DNA from 3 places in the Polaribacter sejongensis genome. Region 1 is predicted to be linked to each of the others. Evidence: riboswitches for the same ligand, from Rfam matches in the RefSeq annotation. Region 1 holds a riboswitch; each other region holds the start of a gene.
The links. A riboswitch is a leader RNA that binds a small molecule or an ion and turns the genes downstream of it on or off. The one in region 1 is predicted to bind cobalamin.
Positions count from the first base shown of each region.

Region 2: linked by a shared signal. The riboswitch ahead of nrdG (anaerobic ribonucleoside-triphosphate reductase activating protein) and the one ahead of WHD08_RS03150 (TonB-dependent receptor plug domain-containing protein) in region 1 are both predicted to bind cobalamin.
Region 3: linked by a shared signal. The riboswitch ahead of WHD08_RS12020 (DUF5074 domain-containing protein) and the one ahead of WHD08_RS03150 (TonB-dependent receptor plug domain-containing protein) in region 1 are both predicted to bind cobalamin.

Region 1 is NZ_CP150667.1:816,952-820,238, forward strand. Features, by position in the region: gene WHD08_RS03150 (TonB-dependent receptor plug domain-containing protein) at 1-1,472, opposite strand, end outside; cobalamin riboswitch at 1,611-1,856, opposite strand; gene WHD08_RS03155 (GMP reductase) at 1,932-2,969, shown strand; gene WHD08_RS03160 (ABC transporter substrate-binding protein) at 2,969-3,287, shown strand, end outside.
Region 2 is NZ_CP150667.1:1,613,087-1,616,373, forward strand. Features, by position in the region: gene cysS (cysteine--tRNA ligase) at 1-1,162, opposite strand, end outside; cobalamin riboswitch at 1,420-1,617, shown strand; gene nrdG (anaerobic ribonucleoside-triphosphate reductase activating protein) at 1,736-2,188, shown strand; gene nrdD (anaerobic ribonucleoside-triphosphate reductase) at 2,192-3,287, shown strand, end outside.
Region 3 is NZ_CP150667.1:2,849,338-2,852,624, reverse strand. Features, by position in the region: gene WHD08_RS12025 (S41 family peptidase) at 1-926, shown strand, start outside; cobalamin riboswitch at 1,537-1,744, shown strand; gene WHD08_RS12020 (DUF5074 domain-containing protein) at 1,865-2,932, shown strand; gene WHD08_RS12015 (alpha/beta hydrolase family protein) at 2,977-3,287, opposite strand, start outside.

The DNA of each region.
Region 1 (3,287 bases):
GCATCTTCTTCTTTTCTATTAAAATAAACCACATCAAACTGAAGCCAATCTTTATAATTTACATCAAAACCTGCTTCAAAAGTTTCATTAGATTCTGGTTTTAAATCTAAATTACCAGAAAAACCATCATATAATTGATACAAACTTGGTGTAATAAAAGCTGTACTATAAGAAGTTAATAATTTAATAGAAGCATTTTCATTCTTTAAAACTGAGTACGCAAGATTCCCGTCATAAACTGCATGATTACCATATACATTATGAATATTTAATCGTCCACCTACATTGGCACTTAAACCAAAATCTGTTATATACACTACACTTGCATAAGGATCTACAGTATTAAAATTTGCAATTCCTTTTTCAATTTCTGCAAAAGGAGTAACTGTATTATTACTGTGAATTTGATAATTTAAACCTGTAATTAATTGAATTTTACCATCCTTAAAATCATATCTATTTACTAAATCTAAATTTACACTTCTACCAACAAATTCGTAGTTGTCTAAAGTACCCGCAAAAGAATTGAATTGCTCTAAATTTCTTTCTACCACATTTGCAGAAGCTAATAAGTAAACTTCTCCTTTATTATAAGTGTATTTTGGTTTTACACCAACTCTAAACTGCTCTTGATCTCCTGTATTTACATCGCTATCAGAAAAAGCCCCTGCGTCAAAATCATAATCAAAATTATCATAATTTAAGAAAGTCTCTATAGAAAATTGATCATTTACTGCATAACCTAATTTTAACAATGCATTTTTACTGTAAAAACTATCATTTTCATAAACAGCATTTGTTTTACTTTTTGCAGCAGACATTCCGTCTGTTCCAGTAATACTAAAAGAACCTAAGAAATTAAGTTTCCCTAAAGTACCGTTTAAACTTACGTTTTGGTTGTTATCAGATAATCCGCTTCCTTTAACATTTGCGGTATTATTTGTACCAACACTTGTTTCAAAAGAACCAGAAATTTTATCTTCTGATGCTTTCTTTAAAACAACATTAATAACTGCAGTAGCTGCTCCAGAACCATATAATGTAGATGATGCTCCTTTTAAAATTTCAATAGACTCTATTTGACTAACGGCTAATAAACGTAAATCGAATTGTTGATTAATTGCAGATTGATCTGTAACTGGCACACCATCAATTAAAACTAAAACTTGCCTATTTCTTCCTCCTCTAATATTAATACTTCTTGGTTCTGATGCATTAGAATTTACACCTCTAACATCAATACCAACAACATTATTTAGGATTTCAATAACATTTTTACCAGCATTTTGTTGCAATTCTTTTTGAGTAATTTTCTGAATTACCTTACCAGTATTCTCTTTTTTTAGATTGAATTTTGTTGCTGTAACAACAACTTCATCTAAAGCCTCTACTTTTTCTTTTTGCTGTGCAAAAAGATTTGTGCTAGCAAAACTACATGCCAAAACACCAACAATTAATAATTGTTTTTTCATTTTTAATGATTTAATTTAAGTCTTCTTCTTTTACAAGAAAACAATAAAGATTACTCCTTGTTAAACAAGGAATCTAAATAAATCAGGTAAATTTGTGTACAAAATAGAATTAGTACATAAACCTTTATCCCGAAAGTTTTAAACTCGTGATTTATGGCAGGTTTCCTGACTCGTTTTATGTTATTATACCTTCCCAACAAAAAAATGTCAGTGGTAAAAGAATTAATAACATCCTCTAAAGAGGTACTAAATGATGCTGAAATAAACTCAGCACAAGCTTAGTATAAACTTACAGTTGCGGGAACAGTTCTGGATTTCAACCAGATTCCCTTTTAATTCGATGTAAATTATTTCTACATCAAAACCAAAATCGTTGCAAATATATATGCATTCTTATGAACAATCTAATTAATTCGTTTCCAAATTTTATACCTTTAAGGATTGATAATTTTGATAGAAATGAGAATAGAAAATGAATTAAAGTTAGGTTTTAAAGATGTAATGATTCGCCCAAAACGATCTACATTAAAATCGAGGTCACAAGTAAGTTTAGAAAGAGAATTTACTTTTTTACACAGTGATGTTGTATGGAAAGGGATTCCTATAATGGCTGCAAATATGGACACTGTTGGTACTTTTGAAATGGCAAAAGCACTTGCAAAACATGGCCTTTTTACTGCAATCCATAAACATTATTCTATAGAAGAATGGAGAGTATTTGCTACAAATGCTGATGAAAAAACTTTAAATAATATTGCAGTTAGCACAGGAACAGGAAAAGAAGACTCTGTAAAGGTAAAAGAAATTTTATCTGAATTTCCTCAAATAAACTTTATCTGTGTTGACGTTGCTAACGGCTACTCAGAACATTTTGTGAATTTTGTTCAGAAAATGCGTAAAGATCACCCAAATAAAGTAATTATTGCAGGTAATGTAGTTACTGGAGAAATGGTAGAAGAATTATTATTGGCAGGCGCTGATATTATTAAAGTAGGTATTGGTCCTGGTTCTGTTTGCACAACTCGTGTAAAAACAGGTGTTGGTTATCCGCAACTTTCTGCTATTATAGAATGTGCAGATGCAGCACATGGTATGGGCGGACAAATTATTTCTGATGGAGGTTGTAAAATCCCTGGAGACCTTTCTAAAGCTTTTGGTGGTAGTGCAGATTTTGTAATGCTAGGCGGCATGCTTGCTGGACATGAAGAAAGCGGTGGTGAACTGATTGAAAAAAATGGAGAAAAATTTAAAGCTTTTTACGGAATGAGTTCTACAACTGCCATGAACAAACATGTTGGTGGTGTTGCAAATTATAGAGCATCCGAAGGAAAAACAGTTGAAGTTCCTTACAGAGGAAATGTAGATGATACTGTTATAGATATTTTAGGCGGAATTAGATCTACATGTACATATGTTGGTGCAAGCAGGCTGAAAGAATTGACTAAAAGAACTACTTTTATTAGAGTTCAAGAACAAGAAAATCAAGTATATTCATAATGAAAAACATAAAGTTAATTCCTATTTTATTATTTTTATTGATAACCGTTTCTTGTAAGAAAGAGACTGTTAAAGTTGATAATCATACACAAACAGAAAGTAGTATTAAATACGCTAAGGGGTTTGACATTGTAGAGGATAATGGCGTTAAAAAGTTGGTTATAAAATCTGCTTATCAAAATTCTAAAGAAGTTTCTGAATATATTATTAAAAGTAAATCAGAAAAAAATACACCTTTAGAAAATACCATCTATACTCCTATTCAAAAAATTGTAGTTACTTCTACAACTCATATTCCTATGGTTGAGTTGTTAAACG
Region 2 (3,287 bases), 800 kb from region 1:
ACATTGGTGTATTAAAATCGTCATTCATGGCAGCATAACAAGCTGTTTTCCATTCTTGAACATTAAAAGTAGATGTTTTTCCTGCTTCAATTTTATCTAAATAATTAACCGCTTCCATCAATTTAGAATGTCCTTTTTCAGACGCTTCTAAAGCATCACCAGAAAAATCTAAAATACTTCTGTAATTGGCTTGCATGTTAAAGAAACGAACAACACTTGCCGAAAATGGTTTTGGTAAAATGTTATTTTCTCCAGATAAAATTTCATTTGGTAAAATAAAGTTTCCTGTAGATTTTGCCATTCTCTGTCCGTTTAAAGAAAGCATATTTGTGTGCATCCAATAATTTACAGGAGTTACACCACTACATGTTTTAGATTGTGCGATTTCACATTCGTGATGTGGAAATTTTAAATCCATTCCACCTCCATGTATATCAAAACTTTCGCCTAAATATTTTGTACTCATTACAGAACATTCTAAATGCCAACCCGGAAAACCATCGCTCCAAGGAGAAGGCCAACGCATAATATGCTTTTCATCCGCTTTTTTCCAAAGTGCAAAATCTTGTGGGTTTTTCTTGTCAGATTGCCCGTCTAAAGTTCTGGTATTATTTAATAAATCTTCTACTTTTCTTCCTGAAAGAATTCCGTAATTTTCTTTTTTATTGTACTCGTGTACATCAAAATATACAGAACCATTTACTTCGTACCCAAACCCCTTATCAATAATTTCTTTAATCATTTCTATCTGCTCAACAATATGTCCGGTTGCAGTAGGCTCTATACTTGGTGGTAAAAAATTATAGTTTTTTAAAACATCATGAAAATCTACAGTATAACGCTGTACAACTTCCATCGGCTCAATTTGTTCTAAACGAGCTTTTACAGCAATTTTATCTTCACCTTCATCTGCATCGTTTTCTAAATGACCTGCATCGGTTATATTACGCACATAACGTACCTTGTAGCCTAAATGCAATAAATAACGATACACAACATCAAAGAACATAAAAGTTCTAACATTACCTAAATGTGCGTTGCTATAAACGGTTGGACCACAAACGTACATACCAACGTATCCGTCTGTTATAGATTTAAAATTCTCTTTTTTCTTTGTTAAAGAGTTGTATACTTTCAGTTGATTTTCTTTGTACAGTTCCATTAAATAAGTGACTAATTACAGCGGATAAAGATAGACACTTTAAAAAGAATGACGAAATGGAATTTGTTAGAAGTTTAATAAGATTTAAAGTTTGTCATAAAACCTATTTTTTTTCTTTATTCGGATAATATTCTAAAAAAAATAAAGTTAAATTTTAAAATAAAAACTATATAAACAACTAAGTCAACAAAAAAAAGCTGTTCATAAGTTTCTTAACAAGTTATTATCTGCTAGAGTAAAAGTAGTTAAATCATTTTTAAATTTGAATAGAATTTGGTTCTAATAACAGCTTTAGTTGTTATAATTAAAAGGGAAACAGGTGAAAAACCTGTACTGTTCCCGCAGCTGTAAGCTCTATTAAAGGTTGTTACATTCTTTGTCACTGTTTATTTCTAAAATGGGAAGACGTAAAAACTAGAGTAAGTCAGAAGACCTGCCAATTTCCTATTAGTCGAGCTTTCGGGATAAAGGTTATTGGCACGATGTATCTACTTATATCATTGGTTATCGTACCTTTTTGACACATTATTAACCATCAATAAATACATTTTATTGATTATAATTTTCGTGAACATGAATTACTCTAGTATTCAGGTTGTTTTGCAAGAAGTTCCTGGTGAAATCAGCATATGTTTTAGCATTTGTGGATGCCAGATTCGTTGTAAAGGCTGTCATTCCCCCATATTATGGAAAGAAGAAAACGGACAACAACTCTCTATCAAATTATACCAAAAAACATTACAAAAATACAAAGGGTTTGCAAGTTGTGTTTTATTTATGGGAGGCGAATGGCATCAAAAAGAACTTATTAATCACCTTAAATATGCACAAAAAGAAGGCTACAAAACCTGTCTATATACTGGTGAAAAAAGGATTGATAAAAACTTACAACAACACCTTACCTGGCTTAAAACTGGAAAATGGATCTCTAAAAAAGGAGGCTTAGAAAATCCTAATACAAATCAGCAATTTATAGACGTAAAAACAAATAATATATTAAATCATTTATTCTTAAAAAACTATTAAGCTATGATTCGCTTAACACAAAAACAGGTAGACCAAAAAATTAATTTTATCAGTAATTACATTAACGCTAACAATGCTGCAGATGGCTCTAAAATAGATGCCAACGCAAATGTTTCTTCAAAAAACATAGCCACAATGGAAGCTGAATTAAATAAAGACATCAATGTACAAGTAAATAGGCAGTTGGTGAAAAATAAAATTGAACAGTTGTTTAACAAGGAACTAGCTAATGAATATGTAAGACAAATAGAAGCTCATGAAATTTATGTACATGATGAAACTTCTTTAAAACCCTATTGCACTTCTATTAGCATGTATCCGTTTTTATTTGATGGATTGACAAAATTGGGCGGAGAAAGTAAAGCTCCTCAACACTTAGAGAGTTATTGTGGTGAATTTGTAAACCTTGTTTTTGCGGTAAGTTCTCAATTTGCAGGTGCTTTGGCAACTGTAGAATTTTTACTATATTTCGATTATTTTGCTAGAAAAGATTTTGGAAAAGATTACCTCTACACTAATACAAAAACGGTTTCTAACCACTTACAACATGCTGTTTACGCCATAAACCAACCTGCAGCTGCCAGAGGTTATCAATCTGTTTTCTGGAACATTTCTTTGTATGATGAAAAATATTTTGATAGCTTATTTGGTGAATTTGTTTTCCCTGACATGACAAAACCGCAATGGGAAAGCCTTAAAGAACTACAACAGTTCTTTATGAAATGGTTTAATAAAGAAAGAGAAAAAGCTGTTTTAACTTTTCCGGTAGTTACCGCTGCAATGTTAGTAAAAGAAGGCAAACCTGTAGATACCGAATTTGCAAATATGTGCGCCACAGAATTAAGCGAAGGAAATTCGTTTTTTATATATCAATCTGAAAGCGCAGATAGTTTAGCTTCTTGCTGCAGGCTAAGGAACGAAATTAGCGATAATACTTTTAGCTATTCTCTCGGTGCTGGAGGTGTTTCAACTGGCTCGATTAATGTGATTACTCTAAATATGAATCGCTTAATTCAACAAGGTAAAGATCTTAAAACCGAAATCAATAAAATTCAAAAATATCAAATTGCCTACAGAAAATTAATTGAAGAATATAAAA
Region 3 (3,287 bases), 2.0 Mb from region 1:
ACAGTGAATTTAAATCTGCATTAAACACCTTAATTGATGATGGAATGACTGATTTAATTCTTGACATTAGAGGCAATGGTGGTGGTTTTATAGACATTGCAAATAGTATTATTGATGAATTTTTAGAAGATGATAAACTGATTGTTTTTACCAAAAACAATAAAAACGAAATTGATGAATCTTTTGCAACGTCTAAAGGTGATTTTGAAAAAGGTGGTTTGTATGTTTTAATTGATGAAAACTCTGCTTCTGCATCAGAAATTTTAGCTGGTGCTTTACAAGATAACGATAAAGGAACTATTATTGGAAGACGTTCTTTTGGTAAAGGTTTGGTACAAATAGAAATGGATTTAGGCGATGGTTCTGCTGTGCGTTTAACAACGGCTCGTTATTATACGCCAACCGGTAGATCTATTCAAAAACCCTATGACCACAAAGGAAATAAGAATTATTATACAGATTATCAAAAGAGAGTTTCTAATGGTGAACTACTAAGTAAAGACAGCATAAAAGTAGTAGATTCTTTAAAATACACCACTCCTAAAGGAAAGGTTGTTTACGGTGGTGGCGGAATTATTCCGGATGTTTTTGTACCAATAGACACTACTTCTTACATGAATGGTTATTACTTTAATACTATTAATGATTTTGCTTTTGATTATGTTGATAACAATAGAAAAAAGCTACAAAAATGGACAATAGATAGTTTTATTACTGATTTTGATACAGATGATACTGTTTTTAATATTTATTTATCTGATATTAAAGATGCCTATAAACCTTCTTTAACAACCAAAAAAAGCTTAAAAAAATACCTAAAAGCTTCTATTGCAAACACGCTTTTTGGCGATGTTGGCTTTTACCGAATTATGCACCAGGATGATAAAATGATTCAGAAGGTTTTGGAATTGGAGAGTGAGAAGTAGTTTGTAGTTTTAGTTGATCGTTTTACAATAGCAATATTGAATGTTTTACACTGTTTGTCTTTTAGAATGTAGAGAGAAATCACATAATATTATTTGTTGTTTTGGAATCACTGTTATGAGATTTCTCCTAACGTCGAAATGACAATTTGGGTGTTTTTTCATACAGTTTGTCATTCCGAAATGAGCTTTTTTCAAGCGATTGAGGAATCTCATGATTTGCTCATGTTTGTGGTATCACGGTTATGAGGCTTCTCAATACTTCGCAGTGACAAGTTGTAAGTTTTTTGCGTTCAATTTTGTGATTTCGAACGGAGAGAGAAATCTCATAAAATTGCTTTTTGTTATAGTATCACTGTTATGAGATTTCTCCTTGCGTCGAAATGACAATTTGGGTGTTTAATTTTGTGAAATCACTGCTATGAGACTTCTAAATACTTCACAGTGACAAGTTGTGTGTTTTTTTTGCATTCATTTTTATGACTTCAAAATAAGCTCTTTAGCGATTGAGAAATCTCACTATCTTATAAAAGGAAATTGCAATTCCTAAGACATAAAAATACACTAGATTATTTGTTGAAATTAGTTTTTTATAATGAAAAAAGGGGATACTTTTGCATCATAAATTTTTGGTTTTATATTCAATAAATTGAATTAAAATTAAAAGGGAATCAGGTAGTTTTTTTAAGCCTGAGCTGTTCCCGCAACTGTAAGCATTGTCTAATTAGATTATCGTTATTTCTTACACCACTGTCTTTACAAAAGACGGGAAGGTTTTAACAAAATGCAAGCCAGGAGACCTGCCAAAAATTATATTCGTCTTTTTTAACTTTCGGGAGAAAAGTTAAAAAGAAATACGTGTCATATACATGGTTTTTCCGCTTTTTAATAAGAGTAAGAACTTGCCTATTTTGTTATTTAAAATTTTAAAATCAATCATAATGAAAAGTTGTCTAACTAGATTAGCCTTAATTGGCTTATTATTTGCAGTATCTTGTACTAAAAAAGATGTAGTTCCTGAAGCTCCAATAACCTACAATAATGCCTTTATCTTATCTCTAGAAAGTGATAAAACAGCACTTACATTTCTAGACGAAAATCAAATTGCAACACCAAACGTTACGGTATCTGAAAATGCAGAAAGCACCTCTTTTTCTAACTATAATAATCAACTATATATTGTAAGTCAAAATGGACCATCATATATTTCTAAAGTTAACCTAGAAACATTAAGTGTAGAAGAATCTATAACTTCTTCTAACGTATCTTCTCCATCTTATTTACAAATGTATTCTAACACGGATGGTTTGGTAATTAATACCTCTGGAAGTGGAAGAAGTAGAAATTACAATCTTTGCCATGTAAATACTACTACTGGTATTGGTGATGCTATAAGTGAGGTTTCTAATGAAATTCTTTTTAACAATGCTGCACTAATTGTAGATGCAGAAAATGTGTTAATTGCAGATGGAAAGGAATTAGTTGTAATGAATATGACTACTAAAGAGTTTACTTCTGTAATAACTTTTGATGATAGTATTTCTGGACTTTTAAAAGATAAAAACGAAACTATTTGGGTAGCAAAAGAAAAAAGAGCCACAGCTGCCACCTTTACAAAACTAAATGCAGACTATTCTATTAACGAAACAGTAACTGTTACAGATGATGTTATTAATTTATATACAAACAGTATTTTAACAATGAACTCAGAAAGTGTGAATGCTTTTTGGTCTGAATCTGCATCTGGAAAAATTTACACTTTTAATACAGAAACCAAAGTAATTGAAGAGTTTGCAGCACCAATTAACGACGGAATTGCATTTAACACAGTTGTAAAACAACACCCAAATACGAAACAAGTTTACGTTATCGGTTTAAAGGATTTTATAGATCCAGATAATAGTGGTTTAGTAATTTATAACGCCGATAAAACGGTAGCAAAAACGGTAGATAACGTAGGAGCTTCTCCAATAGATATTTACTTTTCTGCTAAAGAGTTTGAAATCTAAAACAAGTACCCTAAAATAAATCTACAAGGAAATACTTTGTAGATTTATTTTTTCAAAAAATCGATACAATTTTCAGTTACCTCTTCTAATTCTTTAGACATGTTTTCTTTTTTCCAAGGATGAGAAACATTAAAAACATGATCTGCATTTTTAATAACTTCAAATTGACTTTCAGCATTCCAAGAATGTATATTTTTACCTTCATCTATAGAAACAGAGGTATCTTTATCTCCGTGAATTATTAACTGTGGAATTTTTAAATTTTCTACCGCTTTCTGAATATTTAAACGCTCTTCGTTTTCTTTAAAATCTAAATAAAACTGATAGAAATGCGGCATATTCTGTTTTGTTCGTC